DNA from 3 places in the Arthrobacter sp. 4R501 genome. Region 2 is predicted to be linked to each of the others. Evidence: riboswitches for the same ligand, from Rfam matches in the RefSeq annotation. Region 2 holds a riboswitch; each other region holds the start of a gene.
The links. Region 2 has a riboswitch for thiamine pyrophosphate ahead of CXR02_RS18195 (ECF transporter S component). Riboswitches for the same ligand answer to the same signal wherever they lie in the genome.
Positions count from the first base shown of each region.

Region 1: another riboswitch for thiamine pyrophosphate. It lies ahead of thiO (glycine oxidase ThiO); the one in region 2 lies ahead of CXR02_RS18195 (ECF transporter S component).
Region 3: another riboswitch for thiamine pyrophosphate. It lies ahead of thiC (phosphomethylpyrimidine synthase ThiC); the one in region 2 lies ahead of CXR02_RS18195 (ECF transporter S component).

Region 1 covers NZ_PJIW01000010.1:77,156-83,902, reverse strand. The annotation lists gene CXR02_RS11745 (TetR/AcrR family transcriptional regulator) at 1-55, shown strand, start outside; gene CXR02_RS11740 (DUF3107 domain-containing protein) at 106-330, shown strand; gene CXR02_RS11735 (hypothetical protein) at 385-687, shown strand; gene CXR02_RS11730 (4a-hydroxytetrahydrobiopterin dehydratase) at 762-1,088, opposite strand; gene CXR02_RS11725 (thiazole synthase) at 1,161-1,976, opposite strand; gene thiS (sulfur carrier protein ThiS) at 1,981-2,217, opposite strand; gene thiO (glycine oxidase ThiO) at 2,214-3,560, opposite strand; TPP riboswitch at 3,551-3,671, opposite strand; gene thiE (thiamine phosphate synthase) at 3,699-4,475, shown strand; gene CXR02_RS11705 (RNB domain-containing ribonuclease) at 4,540-6,039, shown strand; gene CXR02_RS11700 (DEAD/DEAH box helicase) at 6,332-6,747, shown strand, end outside.
Region 2 covers NZ_PJIW01000020.1:68,697-75,443, reverse strand. The annotation lists gene CXR02_RS18225 (Na+/H+ antiporter subunit D) at 1-1,274, shown strand, start outside; gene CXR02_RS18220 (Na+/H+ antiporter subunit E) at 1,271-1,816, shown strand; gene CXR02_RS18215 (monovalent cation/H+ antiporter complex subunit F) at 1,813-2,091, shown strand; gene mnhG (monovalent cation/H(+) antiporter subunit G) at 2,081-2,503, shown strand; gene CXR02_RS18205 (DUF4235 domain-containing protein) at 2,614-2,877, opposite strand; gene CXR02_RS18200 (heme-degrading domain-containing protein) at 2,919-3,461, opposite strand; TPP riboswitch at 3,518-3,659, shown strand; gene CXR02_RS18195 (ECF transporter S component) at 3,725-4,375, shown strand; gene CXR02_RS18190 (ABC transporter ATP-binding protein) at 4,375-6,024, shown strand; gene CXR02_RS18185 (energy-coupling factor transporter transmembrane protein EcfT) at 6,021-6,747, shown strand, end outside.
Region 3 covers NZ_PJIW01000005.1:243,603-250,349, reverse strand. The annotation lists gene trmD (tRNA (guanosine(37)-N1)-methyltransferase TrmD) at 1-453, opposite strand, end outside; gene rimM (ribosome maturation factor RimM) at 454-999, opposite strand; gene CXR02_RS06705 (RNA-binding protein) at 1,112-1,354, opposite strand; gene rpsP (30S ribosomal protein S16) at 1,356-1,772, opposite strand; gene CXR02_RS06695 (hypothetical protein) at 1,984-2,421, opposite strand; gene CXR02_RS06690 (VOC family protein) at 2,535-3,410, opposite strand; TPP riboswitch at 3,529-3,636, shown strand; gene thiC (phosphomethylpyrimidine synthase ThiC) at 3,679-5,448, shown strand; gene CXR02_RS06680 (alpha/beta fold hydrolase) at 5,453-6,187, opposite strand; gene ffh (signal recognition particle protein) at 6,291-6,747, opposite strand, start outside.

The DNA of each region.
Region 1 (6,747 bases), on a different contig from region 2:
CCTCATTTACCGTTTAGCTTGGCGCGGAATCTCTCGCTTCCCCAAAGAGTCCTAGACTACAAATAAGAGAACCCAAGAAACTTTGATTGGCTGGGAGGCCCCCTTTTGGAAATTAAGATCGGCATTCAGAACATTGGCCGCGAAATCGTATTGGAATCGGCTCAGGATGCTGACGCTGTAGCCACGGTCGTTGAAGAAGCCATCACCAAGGGCACCGAACTCCGCCTCAAGGACGACAAGGGACGCATCATCATCGTTCCCGGCAACGCCCTGGGCTACGTGGAAATCGGCGCCGAAGAGGCACGCAAGGTCGGTTTCGGCCAGTTCTAGCACGTCCGCGGCCAGCCCCCTTTGGCGGCTGGCGCTGCTTTCCGAGGAGATTCCATGCTTTCGCTGACCATCGTTGTCCTGGTCACAGCGGCCGCAGGCTTTGTTGTCTGGGCCAATGACAAGCGCCATACGCGGTACGGCACAGGGTTGCCCGCAGGGGTTGCCGTGGTGGTGGGCGCGGTCAGCTGGATCATTTTCATCGCCGCAGGTTTTGGCTACCAGCCGGGCCTGACGTGGATTCCCTGGGTCCTGCCCATGGCGCTCGGCACCGTCGCTGCCATCGGGACGGTCATCTACCTGGGCCGGACGCGCGAAAGCCACGATACGCGGCGGCTGACGCAGGCGCTCAAGCTTTAGGCCGCCCCCTTTTCCTTAAGAACCGTGACCACCACCCCAGCGGGGTGCGTGGTCACGGTCCTTAACCCGGCGGCTTAACCCACGGGCTGGGCTGTGGCGCCGAGCCGAACGGCAGCAGCACTCACGGCCGAGGCAGCAGCGGCATCCCGCTCAGTGACCTCGCCGCCGGCGTCATGGGACGTGTAGCGCAGATGCACCCTGTTGTAGCGCCAGTCAAGGTCCGGGTGGTGGTTCTGTTCTTCCGCCAGGCGTCCGACGGCGGCAATCAGCTCCAGTGCGGCGGCCGCCGTCGGCGTCTTATAGACAGCAACGAGCCCGCCCTGCCGGTACTGCCAGTCGGGCAGCGTGGCGAGGACGGCCTCGATCCGCTCGTGTGTGAGTATGTCGTGCTTGCCAGCCATGGCGGCCTCCTCGATTCGTCCGGTGAGCCGCCCCGGCGTTTGGCCGAGGGCGCCGGGCCTGGAGAAAGCGGCCTAGAGAAACTCTGCCCGGCCTTCCATGGCCGATGACGCCAGGGCGTGCTCGCGGCGCGGAATCCTGCCGGCCGCTTTCGCCAGCCTACCGGCGATGACGGCGTGTTTGAAGGCCTCCCCCATGAGTGCCGGGTTCTGCGCCCGCGTGACCGCGGTGGCCAGCAGCACGGCATCACAGCCAAGCTCCATGGCCAGGGCGGCATCGGACGCCGTGCCGATGCCGGCGTCCAGCACCACGGGCACCGAGGCGCGCGAGACGATCAGCTCGATGTTGTGTGGATTCAGGATTCCCAGGCCGGTGCCGATGGGCGCTCCGAGCGGCATGACCGCGGTGGCACCCAGGTTTTCCAGCCGCAGCGCCAGGACCGGGTCATCGTTGGTGTAGGCGAACACTTTGAAGCCCCGGTTCACAAGCTGTTCCGTAGCGTCCACCAGCTCCACGGCGTCCGGCAGCAGGGTTTGTTCGTCGGCGATGACTTCCAGCTTGAGCCAGTCGGTTTCCAGCGCTTCGCGGGCCAGCTCCGCCGTCATGACCGCATCCCGGGCCGTGAAGCAGCCAGCGGTGTTGGGCAGGATCCGGATCCCGTGGTCCACCAGGAGCTGGAAAAGGGACCCCGATTCAGCCGGCGAATAGCGGCGCATGGCCACCGTGGTCAGCTCGGTTCCAGAGGCCAGCAGGGCGGCGCCGAGCCCGTCGAGGCTGGGGGCACCACCGGTGCCCATGATGAGGCGGGAGCCGAGCTCGACGCCGTCGATGACCAGCCTGTCGGCGGCCTCTGGCAGGTTCTGTGTGCTGATGTTGCTGGTTACTGTCATGGTGTCAGCCTCCCTGGACTGCTGTGACCAGTTCGACGTCGTCACCTTCGGCGAGCGCCGTGACGAACCACTGGCTGCGGGGTACTACTTCGGAGTTATGGGCGACGGCGACGCCGAGTTTCTGCCCGTCCGTTGACTGGCCGTTGGCCGCGAGGGGACGGCCAGTGATCTGGCTGATGAGGGTGGTGATGGAGGCGTCGTCCGCCACGGAATGGCGCGAGCCGTTGAGGGTGATGTTCATGCTGATTCCTTCTGTGGGTCGAGGGCCTTCGTGCTGCTGATGTCCTTGCGTGGGGCCTGTAGGCCGGCTACGTGGTGCTTTCCTGAAAAGCGGGCCGGGCTGAGGGCCCCCCATCGCGGGTCCGTCCGGCCATCCAGCAGGTCCCGGCAGATGGCCGCCGCCGCCGGTGCAAGCAGCACTCCGTGGCGGAAGAACCCGGTGGCAACAATCAGCCCGGCAACTTTCCCCGTGTTCCCCGTCCCTTGTGCGGAAACCGGTACGCGGCCGAGGAGGGGTGCGTTGTCCGGGGTCGCCGGTCTTGCCCGTGCCGTGCATTCCAGGAGTTCAAGCTCCGAGACGGCCGGCACCAGGACCTGGGCGTCACGCAGCAGCTGGTAGACACCGCCGGCCGAGACAGCACCGTCGCCTGTCCCGGCGAGCGCGTCTTCCCGCTGTGTTGCCCCGATCACCACGGTGCCGTCCTGCCGGGGAACGATGTAGACCGGCACGCCGTGGACCATTCCGCGGACAGTGGAGGTGAGGAGCGGGCGCAGGTGCTGCGGAACAGCCAGCCGCAGGATGTCACCGTAGACGGGGCGCAGCGGCAGGTTGAGTCCACCCGGCAGGCCATCCAGCGACGCCGCCTGCAATCCGTTGGCCACGATGGTCTCCTTGGCCTGGACAGTCCCGCCGTGGGCGAGCTTCACGCCGATGACGCGGCCGTCCTCCCAGAGCAGGGCAGCGGCGCGCTGGTCAACGGCGAATCCCGCGCGGGCACCTGCCACGGCGGTTCCTGCTCCCGGTTCGTGGAGAGCCAGGACTTCCTGGAGGCACGCCACGAGTTTCCGTGGATCCACCTGGTGGTCGGCGGGGATGTCCAAGGCGCAGGATATGGCCGGGCTGAGCAGGGATTCCCTGGTCCTGGCCTCACGGACAGTCAGGGGTTCCACCACCAGGCCGCTGGCCTGCTGCACGGCCCGCAGGTCCATCAGTGCCCGGCGGTCCGCAGCGTCCGCGCCGATGGCGAGGGTCGGCGTCGTCAGATATCCGGCATCGCCAGCCCCTGCCAGGGCGAGGTCCGCCGCAAAGGCAGGCCACAGGCCGGAGGATGCCAGCATCAGCTCAAGGAGGTCTTCCTCCTGGTAGTGCAGTTCGCTCACAGGGGCCAGCATGCCGGCGGCTGCCCAGCTGGCGCCGTTGCCGGGAGCGTCATCGATCAGCACGACGGAACGGCCGGATCGCCGGACTTCCCAGGCTATGGCGTGGCCGATAACTCCGCCGCCGATGACGGCCACGTCGGCGTGCAGGGCGGTGGCCGGGCTGGCTGGTGCGGGCTCAGCTGGGCTGCTTATCGCGGGGGGCATATGTTCCTTCCCTACGCCGGTACTAGCCGGATCAGGTCAAGCGGTCGGCTCTGACGCCCTCTCAGCCCGGCCGCTTTGTGACGGCTGCAACGGGCTCCCGCAGTACCCGCCCAGTTTAGGGGACTTAGGCTGGTTTCCATGAACGCGCAATCCTTCGCCGCTGCAGGCACACCCTCCGCCCCCTCCGCCGCTCCCGAATCCGTGACCGGAACAGACCCCGCCGGCGGCACAAACACCGGCCTCCCGCACAGCGCCAGGCTGTACCTGTGCACCGACGCGCGCCGGGACCGCGGGGACTTTGGCGAGTTTGTGGACGCGGCGTTTGCCGGCGGCGTGGACATCATCCAGCTCCGGGACAAGGCCATCGAGGCAGCCGAGGAGCTGGAGCTGCTGGCCGTGCTTCAGGCCGCGGCCGAACGCCACGGAAAGCTGTGGGCAGTCAATGACCGTGCCGATATCGCGCTGCTCTCCGGCGCCCCCGTCTTCCACATCGGGCAGAAGGATCTGCCGGTCGCTTCCGCACGCACGCTGCTCGGGGCACCAGCCGTGATCGGCCTTTCCACGCACACCGCCGAGCAGATCGAAGGGGCCATCCGGCTGTCCGGTGGGCTGACTGACCAAGGCGGCCTGGACTACTTCTGCGTAGGACCGGTCTGGGCCACTCCGACGAAACCGGGCCGGGCCGCCGTCGGCCTTGACCTGGTGCGGTACGCGGCCGAAGCCGTCCGCGCTGCCGGTGGCACCCAGGCCACGCTGCCCTGGTTTGCCATCGGAGGCATCGATCTCGGCAACGTGGAGCAGGTGGTGGAGGCCGGCGCCGGCAGGATTGTTGTGGTGCGTGCCATCACCGAAGCCTCCGACCCCGCAGCGGCGGCCGTGGCACTCCTGGCGGCCCTGGACGCCGGCGCATCCTGACAATCCCCCGCGTGGCGGGCGGCGGGCGTGCACGATCCGTGGAAATCGAGCTAACCTGATTTTCGTGTCACATCATAGGTTGGCCCCCAATGTCCACGAGCAAACGAACGACCTCGCGGCGGCGCTGAGCGCCCTGCGGACCGAGCTGGAACTGCCGGGGCCCTACCCGGCGGAGGCGGTCCGGGACGCGGAAGCGGCAGTGGCCGCGCACGAGTTGCCGGGTGCTGACCTGACGGAAGTGGCCTTCCTCACTATCGATCCGGCGTCGTCCACTGACCTGGACCAGGCGCTGTTCATCGAACGTGCGGCCACTGGCTACCGGGTGCTTTACGCCATCGCTGACGTGCCGTCCTTTGTCCGCCCCGGCGGCGGACTGGACGCAGAGACCCGGCGCCGCGGCCAGACGTTCTACGCCCCTGACGGCCGTATCCCGCTGCACCCGGAAGTCATCAGCGAAGGGGCAGGCAGCCTTCTGGCCGGCCAGCTGTGTTCCGCCTACGTCTGGGAGTTCGGGCTGGACGACGCCGCGCAGGTCTCCACTGTGAGCGTCCAGAGGGCCACCATCCGCAGCCGGGCCAAGCTGAGCTACAAGGGAGTCCAGGCCGAACTCGACGCCGGGACGGCCGGCCCTGTCCTGCAGCTCCTGAAGGAAGTGGGCCTCAAGCGCGTTGAACTGGAGCGGCAGCGCGGCGGCGCCAGCCTGAACATGCCCGAGCAGGAAATCGTGCAGCTGCCCGACGGCGGCTACCGGATTGCCGCGGCGCCGCAGCTTCCGGTGGAGGACTGGAACGCCCAGATCTCCCTGATGACGGGGATGGCGGCGGCAGACCTGATGCTGGCGGGAGAAGTGGGCATCCTTCGCACCATGCCCGCCCCGGACGTGCGCTCCCTGCGTCACTTCCGCATCCAGACTGAGGCATTGGGCAAGCCGTGGGACGGCAAGATCAGCTACGGCGAATACCTCCGCAGCCTTGACCCGACCGAGCCCCGGCAACTGGCCATCCTGCACTCCGCCGGCATGCTGTTCCGCGGCGCCAGCTACACGGCGTTCGACGGCACAGTCCCGAAAGAGGCCATCCAGTCCGCCATCGGCGCTGCCTATGCCCACACCACGGCACCGCTCCGGCGTCTGATCGACCGTTTTGTCCTGGTGATCTGCGAAGCCCTGAGCAACGGCAAGCCGGTACCGGACTGGGCGCGGGAAGCCCTGCCGTCCCTGCCGGAGATCATGGCCGAATCCGACCAGCTGGCATCGCGGATGGAACGCATGGCGCTGGACACCGTGGAGGCCGCGCTCCTGGTCAACCATGTGGGCCAGGAATTCGATGCGATCGTGATTTCCGGCTCCAAGCCGCAGAAGGACAACGGCAACGGGAAAAACGGCAACGGCACCAGGAACGGAGCCGCAAAAAATGGAAACGGCCCCTCGGGGATCATCCAGATCGCCGAACCCGCCGTGACGGCCCGGTGCGGCGGTGACCTGGAATCCGGCACCAAGGTGCGGGTCCGCCTGATCTCTTCCGACATCGCTGCCCGCGAGGTCCACTTCGAGCTGCTGGCCTAAAGGTCTTGCGCGCCACCTGATCGGCCCAAAGCCGGGATTCAGGGTCCGTACGGCTAGACTGAAGAAGTAGATATGGATGCCCGGTCGTTGATTTCCTTGATTTGAATTCAACAAGCCCGCCCCTACGCGATCTTGAGATGCACCCGTTGGTCACCAGTGCCAGCATTTTGATAGCCCGCGATCGGCTTCCACTGGATTTGCTTGCGCGCTTCGAGCGTGCTCCGGAACGGCCACGTTGGCCGGCCCGTTGAGCAGGCAGCGCCAATGCCCAAATGAATAAGGAAACTCCCCTGTGAGTGAATTGCATACCCACCAGATCCTGACTGACGACTCCGGCATCGAGACGATCGAACCCGAAGAAACCATCATCTCGGACGAGAAGCCGCACGAGATCGAGGAGAAATCCTTCGCCGACTACAACGTCCGCGCCGACATCGTGGAGTCCCTCGCCGACGCCGGGATCACCCACCCCTTCCCCATCCAGGCCATGACCCTGCCGGTGGCGCTTTCGGGCCACGACATCATCGGGCAGGCCAAGACCGGCACCGGCAAGACCCTCGGCTTCGGCATTCCCGCGCTGCAGCGCGTGGTGGGTCCGGACGACGCCGGCTACGACAAGCTCGCCGTTCCGGGTGCACCGCAGGCCCTGGTCATCGTGCCCACCCGCGAGCTGGCCGTCCAGGTGGCCAATGATCTCCAGAACGCTTC
Region 2 (6,747 bases):
TGTCGATCTTCCACCCCACCTACCTGATCCTGGTGGCCGGGGTCTCCAACGCGTTCCTGTCCGGGGACCTGTTCAACCTGTACGTCGGCTTCGAGATCCTGCTGACGGCAAGCTATGTGCTGATGACACTGGGCGGGACCGGCCCCCGCATCCGCGCCGGCGTCACCTACGTGGTGGTCTCCGTAGTGTCCTCGGTGCTGTTCCTGATCTCCATCGCCATGGTCTACGGCGCCACCGGAACCGTGAACATGGCCGACCTCGCCATCAAGCTCGCGGACCTGGACGAGGGAACCCGGACCCTGCTGCACGTGATGCTCCTGGTGGCCTTCGGTATCAAGGCGGCCGTGTTCCCGCTCTCGTTCTGGCTGCCTGACTCCTACCCCACGGCGCCGGCGCCGGTCACCGCCGTGTTCGCCGGCCTGCTGACCAAAGTGGGCGTCTACGCGATGGTGCGCACGGAGACCCTGCTCTTCCCCGGGGACAGCCTGAACACCCCGCTGATGGTGGCGGCGCTGCTGACCATGGTGGTGGGAATCCTGGGTGCCTTGGCCCAGAGCGACATCAAACGTCTGTTGTCCTTCACCCTGGTCAGCCACATCGGCTACATGGTGTTCGGCCTGGCGATGTCCTCGGTGGCCGGGCTGGGCGCCGCCGTGTTCTACGTGGCCCACCACATCACCATCCAGACCAGCCTCTTCCTGGTTACGGGCCTGATCGAGCGCCGTGGCGGCAGCTCCTCCGTGGACCGGCTGGCAGGCCTCGCCAAGCTGTCACCCATCCTGGCCCTGCTCTTCTTTATCCCCGCCATGAACCTTGCCGGGATCCCGCCGTTCTCCGGTTTCCTGGGGAAAGTGGGGCTCATCCAGGCGGGCATCGAACTGGGCACACCCCTGGCCTACGCCCTGGTGGTCGGCGGTGTGGTCACCAGCCTCCTGACATTGCTGGCCGTCGCGCGGGTCTGGAACCGCGCCTTCTGGCGCAAGCCCTCGGACGCCGAGCACCCGGACCCCGTCCTGCTGGCCGAGCCGGAGGATTCGGATACGGGCAGCCGGGCCGGCCGCAAAAACGTCACGCTGCTGCCCCGCACCATGGTGGGCTCAACCCTGGGCCTGGTGGTCCTGGGCGTGTCACTCACTGTTTTTGCGGGCCCGTTGTTCACTGTCTCGGACCAGGCCGCCCACGAAATGCTGGACAGGTCCGCCTACATCCAGGCCGTGCTGGGCGAGGACACGGACGTTCCCCCGCTGGCCCTGAAGAACGGTGGGGGCAAATGAGCCGCCGCCGGATTTCCCTCCGCCAGGAACTGCCCCTGCTGGTATGGCTGGTGATTGTCTGGGGCGCCCTGTGGCAGGACTTCAGCCCCGGCAACCTGCTCTTCGGCGCGTTGCTGGCCGTGCTCGTGGCCCGGATCTTCTACCTGCCGCCGGTGGAACTCAGCGGCAGGTTCAACATTCTTTATGCAGTGCCATTTGCCCTGCGTTTCCTGGGCAGGGTGGCGGCAGCCAGCGTTGAGGTGATGTACTTGGCGGCTGTCCGCGGCCCGCGGGTCATCAACGCCGTCGTCGCGGTGCCGTTGAGGAGCCACCAGGACCTGATGGTCACCGCCACCGGGCACGTGATTTCGCTGATCCCGGGCTCGCTGGTGGTGGAAGTGGACCGGTCAACGTCCACCCTGTACCTCCATGCGCTCAATGTCAGCAGCCCGGAAGAAGTCGAGAACCTGCGCCAGGAAGTCCGCTCCATCGAAGCGGGCCTGATCAGGATCATGGGCACCCGCGAAGAACTCGAAGCAATCCGGCAGGAGGCCGCAGCATGATGCAGACTGTCCTGGCTGTCACGGCAGTCATTCTTTCGCTGGCAGCGGCGGGAGCCATCATCAGGATCTCCCGCGGCCCGTCGCTGCTGGACAGGGTGCTGGCCTCCGACGTCCTGCTCGCGATCCTCGGTGCGGCCCTGTGCATCGACATGGCCGTCAACCGGCACCTGAACAACCTGATGCTGCTAGTGGCGCTGTCCGTGGTCGGCTTTATCGGGTCGGTAACCGTGGCGCGCTACGTGGCCGACCGGCGGGAGCAAGCCAATGAATCCTGACGCCAGCGTGGTTGACAACGTCATCGATACTGTGTCGGCGGTGTTCCTGGTGGCGGGTGCCCTCATGTCGCTCGCCGCCGCCGTGGGCCTGCTCCGCTTCCCGGACCTGCTGAGCCGCATGCACGCGGCCACCAAGCCCCAGGTGCTGGGGCTGTTCCTGCTCCTGGCGGCCATCGGCCTGCAGCTGCGCACCTGGTGGGTGTGGCCGGTGCTGCTGGTGGCCTGGATTTTCCAGCTGCTGACGGTGCCGGTTTCCGCCCATATGGTGGGCCGCGCCGGTTACCGGACCAAACACCTGCACCGTGAGCTGCTCAGCTCCGATGAACTCGAAGCCGTGGTTCAGAAGGCGGCCCGATCGGCCCGGGATGAGTCGTCCAGGGATGAAGCGTCCGACGGCGGCCGGCGGGACTGAAGCGTCACGCGCAGCCCCAGCGTCCCGTGTGAGTTTTTGTCCAGATAATCGGGTATCTCGGCCGGGTTGAACCGATTATCTGGACAAAAACTCAGGGGATGGTGATGCGGTCAGACGATGTCCTGGGACTTGGCGAAGCGGGTGATGGCCCGCTGGGTGCCGCGGTTGGCGAGCACCTGGATGATGGTGCTGACCGAGGCCGAAATGAGCGCGAACGTCAGGGCCGAGCGCAGGGTGGTGGGAGTGTCTTCGTCCTTGCCGGTGGGAGGCTTCCGGCCGGTGGACTTTTCCCACACGGTATTGACCACCTTGGTGCCGACGAACCCGGCGCCGATGCTGATTGCAGTGCCGAGCAGCTTGATGAACAGGTTCATTCGTTGAACTCCTTGTGAGCGGATCCGGGACTTCCTTTAGCCTAACCCGGCTGCATGGACTCCAGAATCTCCCGCAGGGCTTCCACCACCAGATCGTGGTCCTGCTGCTGGGGCAGGCCCGAGACCGTCACCGTGGCCACTGCACCCACACCGGCGACGTAGACGGGGAAGCAGCCGCCGTGCGGGGCGTAGGTGGACTCGTCGAACCAGCCGTGGTCCTCGATCCGGCCGCCGTGCAGCCTGCCGCGCAGGCCCACCAGCAGCGACGGGATCTCATACCTGGCGGCGGTGCGCTGCTTGGCCCGGATCCAGTGCTCGTTGTCGGGGGTGGCGCCGTCCAGGGCAACATGGAAAAGGACCTGCTCGCCCTTGGTGATGTCGATCGCGATAGGCAGCTTCCGGCTCTTGCCCAGCTCCACCAGGAGCAGCCCGAGGTTGAGGGAGTCGTCCTTGCTGAAATGCGGAAACTGCAGCTCGTTGATCTCGGCTCCGACCCGGGCAATCAGGGCCTCAAGCAGCCCCGCCGGCTGGGGCACCGTCGAATCGGGATTGAACGCAGTCACAGTCGGGTTGTTGGCAGTCATGGCCCACAATCTACCCCGCCCGCGGTGTAAACTGGAGCACGCCCATCAGGGCAGATTTATTACGACAGGGGAGCGCCGCCGTCGGACATCACTGGCATTGCCAGGGAACCGCAGGTGGGCGCTGAGAGTGCGGACAGCCGCAGACCCTCGAACCTGATCCGGTTAGTACCGGCGCAAGGGAGTCGAGTTCTCGAAGTGTCCGGAAACGGCGGCAGCGCCGCACGCCGGGGCACTTTCCCCTCCTGTTCCTCAGGAGGACCAAAATGACAACTGCAGCAATCAAAAAGACCGGCAATACCTGGCGCGTTGTGGACATCGTGGTGGCGGCACTCATCGCCATCACCGGCGGCGTGATCTTCTGGGCCTGGTCCCAGGGCGCCGGCATCGTCTCCGCCCCCATGAACGCCGTTTACCCCCCGCTGACCGGCCTGATCGCCGGCGGCTGGATGATCCCGGCAGTGCTGGGCATGCTCATCATCCGCAAACCCGGCGCGGCGCTCTTCTGCGAAGCGGTGGCCGCCACCGGCGAACTCATCATGGGCTCGCAGTACGGCGCCACGGTGCTGATCTCCGGACTCCTGCAGGGCCTGGGCGCCGAGCTGGTGTTCTTCCTGCTGGTATACGGCAACTTCCGGTTCAAGTCCTTCCTGCACCAGAAGTACAACCTCATCGCCGCGCTGCTGGCCGGTGCCGGCGCGGGCCTGTTCTGCGGCCTCAATGACTCGTTCCTGCCGTGGGGCTGGAACATCGCCTACGAGCCCGGTGACAAGCTCGCGTACATCGTGTTCTGCACAATCTCCGGCGCGGTGATTGCGGGCGCGCTGTCCTGGATCGCCACCCGCGGCCTGGCCAGGACCGGCGTGCTGAGCTCGTTCGCGTCCCGGAAGGCAGCGTCGGAGCCCGTCTTCAACTGATGACCGCTTCCGACGCCGGCGCTTACGGAGTACGCCCCGCCGCGGTGTCCGCCCGTGGCTGGGGCTGGCGGCATGCCGGACGTTCCGCCCCCGCCGTCCGAGGGCTCGACCTCGACATCGCTCCCGGCGAGCGGGTGCTGCTGCTGGGCCCGTCGGGCGCGGGCAAGTCAACGCTGCTGCACGCGCTCGCAGGGGTACTGGGGGATGAAGAGGACGACGCCGACGAAACCGGTTCGCTGCTGATCGACGGTGTGGTGCCCCGCGGGCAACGCGGCCGCTCGGGCCTGATGCAGCAGGATCCGGAAACGCAGGTTGTTCTGTCGCGCCTAGGTGACGACGTCGCCTTCGGCGCCGAGAACCTCGCCGTTCCACGGGACGAGATCTGGCGGCGCGTCCATGAAGCGCTCGACGACGTCGGGCTGCGGAGTGCCGGGGGCGGCGGTTTGAACGCCAGCGACGGCGCTGATGCCGGCTCCGGTTTGAACGCCGACGGCGGCGCTGGTGCGGGCCGGCTCCCGCTGGACCACCCGACGTCGGCCCTGTCCGGCGGGCAGAAGCAGCGCCTGGCGCTGGCCGGGATCCTCGCGATGCGGCCCGGGCTGATCCTGCTGGATGAGCCCACCGCGAACCTGGATCCCGCTGGCGTGCTGGAAGTCCGCGACGCCGTGGGCCGCTGCCTGGACAAAACCGGTGCCACCCTCGTTGTGGTGGAACACCGCGTGTCCGTCTGGAAGGACCTGGTGGACCGGATTGTGGTGCTGCAGCCGGGCTCGGCAGCGGGTTCCGCTGCTTCCCCCGCTACGTCCGCAGTCCTGCTGGACGGGCCGCCGGACCAGGTGCTCGCGGAGGCACGGGACATGCTGATCGGCGCAGGCGTCTGGGTGCCGGGCTACGTTCCGGCAACCCGCCGCCGCGTGTCCACAGGCTCAGGTGACCTGCTGCTGGCTACCGAGGACCTGGCCGTCTCCCGCGAGCGTCCGCGGCGCCGCGGCTTCCGGACCATCCCGCCGGTACCGGTGCAGCTGGGCATCACGGCCCAGGTCCGTTCCGGCCAGGCACTCACCGTCACGGGGCCCAACGGCGCCGGCAAGTCAACGTTTGCGCTGACACTCGCCGGGCTTCTGGCGCCGGTGGCGGGGAAGGTGTCAGCCGCCGTCGAGCTTTCCGAGGGGGCCGGGATCGATCCCTTCAAATGGAAAGCCAACGAGCTGATTTCCCGCATCGGAACCGTGTTCCAGGAGCCTGAGCACCAGTTCGTGACCGGCCGCGTGCTGGACGAGCTGATGTTCGGCCCGCGGCACCTGGGGCATGGCGAGGAGCGGGTTGATGAGCTGCTGGAACGGCTGCGCCTGACGCACCTGGTGGACGCCAATCCGTACACGCTGTCGGGCGGCGAAAAGCGGCGCCTGTCGGTGGCCACCGTCCTCGCGGCGCACCCGCGTGTGCTGGTGCTCGACGAGCCGACGTTCGGCCAGGATGCCAACACCTGGGCCGAGCTCGCCTCGTTCCTCTCAGAACTGCTCGACGCCGGGACCTCCGTGGTTTCCGTGACCCACGACCAGGAATTCAGCGCAGTCCTGGGCGGGGCCGAACTGCGGCTTGGCCCGGCCTCGCGCGGTGGCGCCCGCCAGGAAGCAGGTGCGGCATGAGGGATGCCCTGACCCTCCGCGGCAACCACGCGCTGCTGACGGGCGCCAACCCGCTGGCCAAGTTCGCCGTCGTCTTCCTCATCACCCTGGCGCTGGCGCTCTCCATCGACTGGGTGTCCGCCTCGGTGGCGCTTGCGGCCGAGCTGGCGCTCTTTCCGCTGGCCGGCCTCACCCTTCGCTTGCTGTGGCAACGGGGCTGGCCGCTCATCATCGCGGCAGCCCTGGGCGGCTGGAGCACGGCGATCGTCGCGGCGGACAGCGGCGCTGGACTGCTCGACGTCGGCATCTGGTCCATCAGCGAAGGTTCCCTGCAGCTGGGAATCGGTTTTATGCTGCGAGGCCTCGCGATAGCCCTTCCGGCGATCCTGCTCATGACCTGCACGGACCCCACCGACCTCGCCGATGCGCTGGCCCAGAAGGCCCGGCTGCCGCACCGGTTTGTCCTCGGCACGCTGGCCGCGATGCGCCTGGTGGGACTCATGGCTGAGGAATGGCAGACCATCGGCATGGCGCGGCGGGCCCGCGGCGTGGGCTCGCAGGGCAGCCCGCTGCAACGGCTGCGGGCCACCCTCGGGCAGAGCTTCGGGCTCCTGGTCCAGGCCATCCGCCGGGCGTCCCGGCTGGCCATCACCATGGAAGCGCGCGGTTTTGGCACCGGGCAGCGGACGTGGGCGCGGGAATCCACGTACTCGCCGTTGGACGCCTGGGTCCTGGCGGGCGGCG
Region 3 (6,747 bases), on a different contig from region 2:
CATGGGGCGCACCGTGAAGTGCTCTTCCGCCCACTCGATGACACGCTCGTCGATGCCCTCATAGCGGCCGCAGGCAAAAACCAGCTGGTCCTCTTCTGCGAGCTCATGGGCCAGGGCCTGGTTGAAGCGCTCCCCTGCCGGCGACGGGACGATCAGAACCGGTTTGGCGGGCTCGGCCGCCGTGGCCTCGGCACCCGGTGCGGCTTCACCGGATCCGGCCATAGCAACTGCGGCAACAGCAGCCAACGCCTGCGCCCAAGGCTCAGGCTTCATCACCATGCCCGCGCCGCCGCCGTACGGGGTGTCGTCCACTGAGCGGTGCTTGTCGGTGGTGAAATCACGCAGGTCATGGACGCGCAGGTCCAACAGGCCGTCCTGGCGGGCCTTGCCAATGAGCGAGAGCTCCAGGGGCGCCAGGTACTCCGGGAAGATACTGACGACGTCGATTCTCATCTACGCGTTTTCCTCCGCTTCACCGGGGCCGGCTTCGCCGTCGTTGACCTCAAAGAGTCCGTCCGGCGGCGTCAGCAGGACGAAGCCACCGGCCACATTGACCTCCGGAACGATCTGCTCCACAAACGGGACAAGGATTTCCTTGCCGTCCGGCGTTTCAACCACGAGCAGGTCCTGGACCGGCAAGGTGTGCAGGGCGGCGACTTTGCCGACCATCTGCGACCCGACGCGCGCCTCGAGCCCTACCAGTTCGTGCTCGTACCAGCCTTCGTCGTCGTCCTCGTCCAGCTCTTCGGTTTCGATAAAAAGCTTGGCGCCGCGCAGGGTCTCTGCCTGGTTGCGGGTCTCGATTCCTTCGAATGCGAGCAGCAGGATGTCCTTGTTCCAGCGCGCACCCTCAACAATGAGCGGGCCGGCCGATGCAGGCTCCACCACAAACTCGGTACCGGGAACAAACCGGTCCCCCGGAGCGTCGGTCAGCACCTGGACCGTCACTTCGCCGCGGATTCCATGCGGTTTGCCGATTCGTGCCACCTGAAGCTGCATCTGTTCCTCTGTTTCGGTTTGTGGATTCTCCACGGTCTTGTGGTGAAAGCACTCCGGCCCCTCCACCGTTGCTGGTGGAAGGGCCGGAGCAAAAACTGATGTTGCTGAGCGCTTAGCGGCGGCGGTCGGTATCGACGACGTCGACCCTGACCGGCTCGCCGTCTGCCAGTGCCGCCACAACGGTGCGCAATGCCCGTGCGGTGCGGCCCTGGCGGCCGATCACCCGTCCCAGGTCATCCTGATGAACACGAACCTCGAGGGTGTCCCCGCGGCGGTTGTTCTTCGAGCTGACCTTGACATCTTCCGGCGAATCAACGATTCCCCGGACGAGGTGTTCGAGCGCTTCTGCCAGCAATCTACTCAGCCTCGGTGGTCTCTGCTTCGGCCGGGGCCTCGGCTGCGTCAGACTGCTTTGACTTCTTGGTGATGGCTTCCGGGATGATCACGGAACCCTTTTCCGGGGCAACAAAGGCCGCCTTCGGAGCTTTGGTCTTCAGGGTGCCTTCCTGGCCCGGCAGGCCCTTGAACTTCTGCCAGTCACCGGTGATCTTCAGGATCGCGGCAACCTGCTCGGACGGCTGTGCGCCGACGCCGAGCCAGTACTGGGCACGGTCCGTGTCCACCTCGATGTATGAGGGCTCTTCGGTGGGGTGGTACTTGCCGATCTCTTCGATGGCACGGCCGTCACGCTTGGAGCGTGCGTCCATGACGACGATGCGGTAGTACGGTGCGCGCATCTTGCCAAAGCGCTTAAGGCGAATCTTTACGGCCACTTTTGTGGTCACTCCTGTTTCAGAAAAGGGGTGAACCGACGTTCTGCACCCGTGGGGCGGGCCATACTTGAGGGTTCGAAGGACAGGATCCGGACGCGGAGAGAGGGGCCACGCAGATCGAGTACTTGTTTATTGTGCCAGATCAGCGTCCGGATTTCGACTTGACACGTCGGGATGGGGCAGCGGGCGGACCCGGCGGGCCACGGCCGGCCTACGACGACCAGACATACACTCCGGTGCGTGCGGCGTCATCGACGGAGTTGGCAAGCTCAGCGAACTGCTGGACATACGTCCGGGCCTCGGCCACGCCGAACGGCATGTCATCCTGGGCGGCCCACTTTTCAGCGACGTCGTCCAGGACATGGCCTTCGCCTTCAGTCTCGTAGCTGAGCAGGTCCGCGAGCGCACGCACCATGGCCGGCGGGACCCCGAGGAGGGAATCGCTGGCCACGTCAACCATGGCCAGTTCGTAGTCCGCGCCACCGGCGTGCACAGCAACGCCGGCAAGGTCGCCAAGCTGCTCGATTTCGAAATCGCTGATTCCGGGAATCCGCAGGGCCTGGCCCGCCGGGGAGCCGCCTGCATCCAGGACGCCCGCCCGCTTCAGCGCGGCATCGTGAGTGGAAACAAAAACTTCAGTGAAACCCATGGGAACAGCCCTCATTCCGTCGACGGTGCGGCCTGGAAGGGCAGCAGCAAGTGCCGCCCCGGCCGTTCAGAATCAGCCTAGTACAAGGCAGGCCGCATATTTGGCAGCCGCACTCAGCGGACGGTGGCACGGATATTGTTGCGCCACGGGTCCTCGAAGCGAAGCTCGGCGCCCGTGTGGTGCGAGGCCACACCGGCGACCTTCAGGCGGTCCGCGAGCGCTCCGACGTCATCCCCGGAAGGGACCTCGATGAGCACTTCGCCGAGGCCCAGGGTGTCCTTGCGGGGACCGGCTCCGCGGCTGTTCCAGACGTTCATGGCCATGTGGTGGTGATACCGGCCCGCGGAGACAAACAGTGCCTGCCCGTGCCAGCCGGCGGTCTTTTCGAAGCCCAGCGTGCCGACGTAGAAATCGTGCGCTGACTGGACGTCGCCCACCTGGAGGTGGACGTGACCCACGCCGGCTTCGCTGGCCCGCTGGCCTGCCACGGATTCCTGGGTCAGGTGCTGCTCGAGGTAGCGCTTCGGCGGCAGTGCCAGGCTGTCCATCACTACATCTTTCCCGTTCCACGACCAGTTTTCGCGGGGTCTGTCCCAGTACAGTTCGACGCCGTTGCCTTCGGGGTCATTGAAGTAGAAGGCCTCGCTGACGAGGTGGTCGGCGCTGCCGGTGAAGGACCGGGGTTCGTACTGGGCGGCGGTGGCTACCGTGGCGGCAAGCGAAGCCTGGTCGTCAAACAGCAGTGCGGTGTGGAACAGCCCGGCCTCTCCCCTGCCAGGCAGATTCAAAGACGGGGCGGCCGCGAGATGGACCAGCGGGCGTTGAAGGCGGCCAAGATAGACGCCGCCGTCCTGTTCCGCGACGATCTCCAGGCCGAGCGCACGCTGGTAGTAGTCGGTCATCAGCTTCATGTTGCCCACCTTGAGCATCACGGTGCCCATGGAGAGGTCGGCAGGAAGGAGATCCCGGCTGGTGGCTTCTGCAGTCATTTGAAAACTCCCGGTCCGTTGGCCTTCGGATGGAAGGCGGCTATACTTCCAATTTACTTGAAGCTTCAATTTAATTCAAGCGTTCCTCCAAAATCCTGCAGCGGCTGTGGTAGCTTCGACTTGACCACACGGGAGCCCTTGCAGGGGCTGAGATCGGGCTGACGCAGCCTGCGACCGTTGAACCTGTCCGGGTAATGCCGGCGAAGGAAGTGAGTATTCATTGAATACACAAGAAACACAGCTGATCCCTGCCCAAAATGAAGCCGACGTGGATCAAACGCTCCAGCCTGAAACCCAGTCACTGAAGTCCCACTCGCTGGCGTTTATCAACGATGAGGCCACCGGGATCCGGGTACCCGTGACCGAGATCGCGCTGGAACCGTCGCCGAACGGGGAGGCGAACGGGCCTTTCCGGACCTACCGCACGGCCGGTCCGGGCAGTGATCCGGTGGTGGGCCTCAACCCGTTCCGCTCGGAGTGGATCGCCGCCCGCGGCGACACCGCGCCGTACAGCGGACGGGAACGGAACCTGCTCGACGACGGCAAGTCGGCAGTGCGCCGCGGCGCCGCCTCTGCGGAGTGGAAGGGCGCGCAACCGGTGCCCCGCCGCGCCGTCGAAGGCAAGACCGTCACCCAGATGCACTATGCGCGGCAGGGTGTCATCACCCCCGAGATGCAGTTCATCGCCCTCCGCGAGAATTGCGACGTGGAACTGGTCCGCAGCGAGGTGGCGGCCGGCCGGGCCATCATCCCCAACAACATCAACCACCCGGAATCCGAACCGATGATCATCGGCAAGGCCTTCCTGGTGAAGATCAATGCCAACATCGGCAACTCGGCCGTGACCAGCTCCATTGCCGAGGAAGTGGACAAACTCCAGTGGGCCACGCAGTGGGGAGCTGACACGGTGATGGACCTGTCCACCGGCGATGACATCCACACCACCCGGGAATGGCTCATCCGCAACTCTCCCGTGCCCATCGGTACGGTGCCCATTTATCAGGCGCTGGAGAAGGTCAACGGCGAGGCCAACGCCCTGACGTGGGAGATCTACCGGGACACCGTCATTGAGCAGTGCGAGCAGGGGGTGGACTACATGACCATCCACGCCGGTGTGCTGCTGCGTTACGTGCCGCTGACGGCCAACCGCGTCACCGGCATCGTCTCCCGGGGCGGCGCGATCATGGCCGGGTGGTGCCTGGCGCACCACCAGGAGAACTTCCTGTACACCCACTTCGACGAGCTGTGCGAGATCTTCGCCAAGTACGACGTCGCGTTCTCCCTGGGCGACGGACTGCGCCCGGGGGCGACGGCGGACGCCAACGACGCCGCCCAGTTCGCCGAGCTGGACACCCTGGCTGAACTGACCCAGCGGGCGTGGGAATTCGATGTGCAGGTCATGGTGGAAGGTCCCGGGCACGTCCCGTTCCACCTGGTGCGGGAGAACGTGGAACGCCAGCAGGAACTCTGCAAGGGCGCCCCGTTCTACACGTTGGGGCCGCTGGTCACGGATATTGCCCCCGGCTACGACCACATCACGTCCGCCATCGGCGCCACCGAAATCGCCCGGTACGGCACGGCGATGCTTTGTTACGTCACGCCCAAGGAACACCTTGGCCTGCCGAACAAGGACGATGTGAAAACCGGAGTGATCACCTACAAGATCGCCGCCCACGCAGCAGACCTTGCCAAAGGCCACCCCGGCGCCCATGAACGGGATGATGCCCTGTCCAAGGCCAGGTTCGAGTTCCGCTGGCGCGACCAGTTCGCGCTGTCCCTGGACCCGGTCACGGCTGAGGCCTTCCATGACGAGACGCTGCCCGCCGAACCGGCCAAAACCGCCCACTTCTGCTCCATGTGCGGCCCGAAGTTCTGCTCCATGAAGATCAGCCAGGACATCAGGGACGAATACGGTTCCGCCGATTCGCAGGCGGCCATTGCCGAGGCCTACAGCGGGATGCGCGAAAAGAGTGCGGAGTTCCTGGCCGCCGGCGGAAAGGTCTACCTCCCCGAGCTTCGGATCCCGGCCGGGAACTGACGGCTCAGGAAGCCTGAACCGAGCGTGACCTGCCGACGTCGGCGATGAAGGACCGGATGGCACGGTCACCTTCGGCAGAGTCCTGGGGCCGGTGTCCTCCCGCAGCGATGCGGTGCAGGGCACCGGTTTCCTGCAGATATCCGGCGATTTCCTCGTAGAGCGGTTCCCACCCACCCGTAAGGACCATGGTGGGGACGCCCGGAACTATGTGCAGCGGGGCCTCCCAGGACGGCGCCTGCAACCGGAGCCGGCGCGCCGACCGTTTTTCCTCCGGCGTGGCGGGCTCCTGCAGGTCCGCCGCGAACATTCGCCGCACGAACTCACGTTGGAAGTCTTCATCGCTGAGCTGGTGCCGGACGTCGAACAGCGGTTGCATCAGGGCGCGGTGCGCGGCCGTGGCCGGCAGTTCGGCGGTTAGGGACAGGCACGCCGGTTCTACCAGCGTGAGGGAATACACCAGTTCGGGGCGTTCGACGGCAGCCATCATGGCCGCAATCGCGCCCTCGGCGTGGGCAACAACATGGCCCCCAGCGGCCCCGCGGCCGTCATCGGCAAGTGAGCGCAGGATGATGGCGGTATCTACGGAGAACGAGGACTCCACGGGTTCAGCGACGGGGTCAAAACCGTGCCGCCGCAGGAAGAGGGCGTCGTACGTCAGGGCCATGCCGTGCTGGCGCAGCCACGCCGCGGCACCGAAAGGTCCGGCGCCGTGCACGAACACTACCCGCTGTTTGAACATGACCCAACCCTATTCCACGGCACCGACATCCCAATTGGGCAGCAGCCAGTGTTGTTATGAGTGCCCACAACGACGCCTGCTGCTACCCAGTCGGGAGGGGTGGTTACTTGCCGAGGAACTTGTCGAATCCCTTGGGCAGGTTCAACTGCGAAGGGTCGAAGTCGCCGCCCTGCTGGCCGAACGCCGCCCCCGTGGGAAGAGCCTTCGCCCCGCCGGCCCGACGGGCCTCGGCGTCCTTGAGCTCCTGGGCAGCCTTGGCAGGGTTGCCTGAGCGGGCCTTCTTCTTCGGGGCGTTCTTGCCGCCCTTCCGCGCACCGCCGGGGCCGCCCATGCCGGGCATCCCTGGCATTCCCGGCATACCGCCGCCCTGGGCCATCTTCTTCATCATCTTCTGGGCCTGGCCGAAGCGCTCCAGCAGGCCGTTGACCTCGGAGACATGCACGCCTGAACCTCTGGCGATGCGTGCCCGGCGGGAGCCGTTGATGATCTTCGGGGCGACTCGTTCGTGCGGCGTCATGGAACGGACGATCGCTTCGACCCGGTCGATCTCGCGCTCGTCG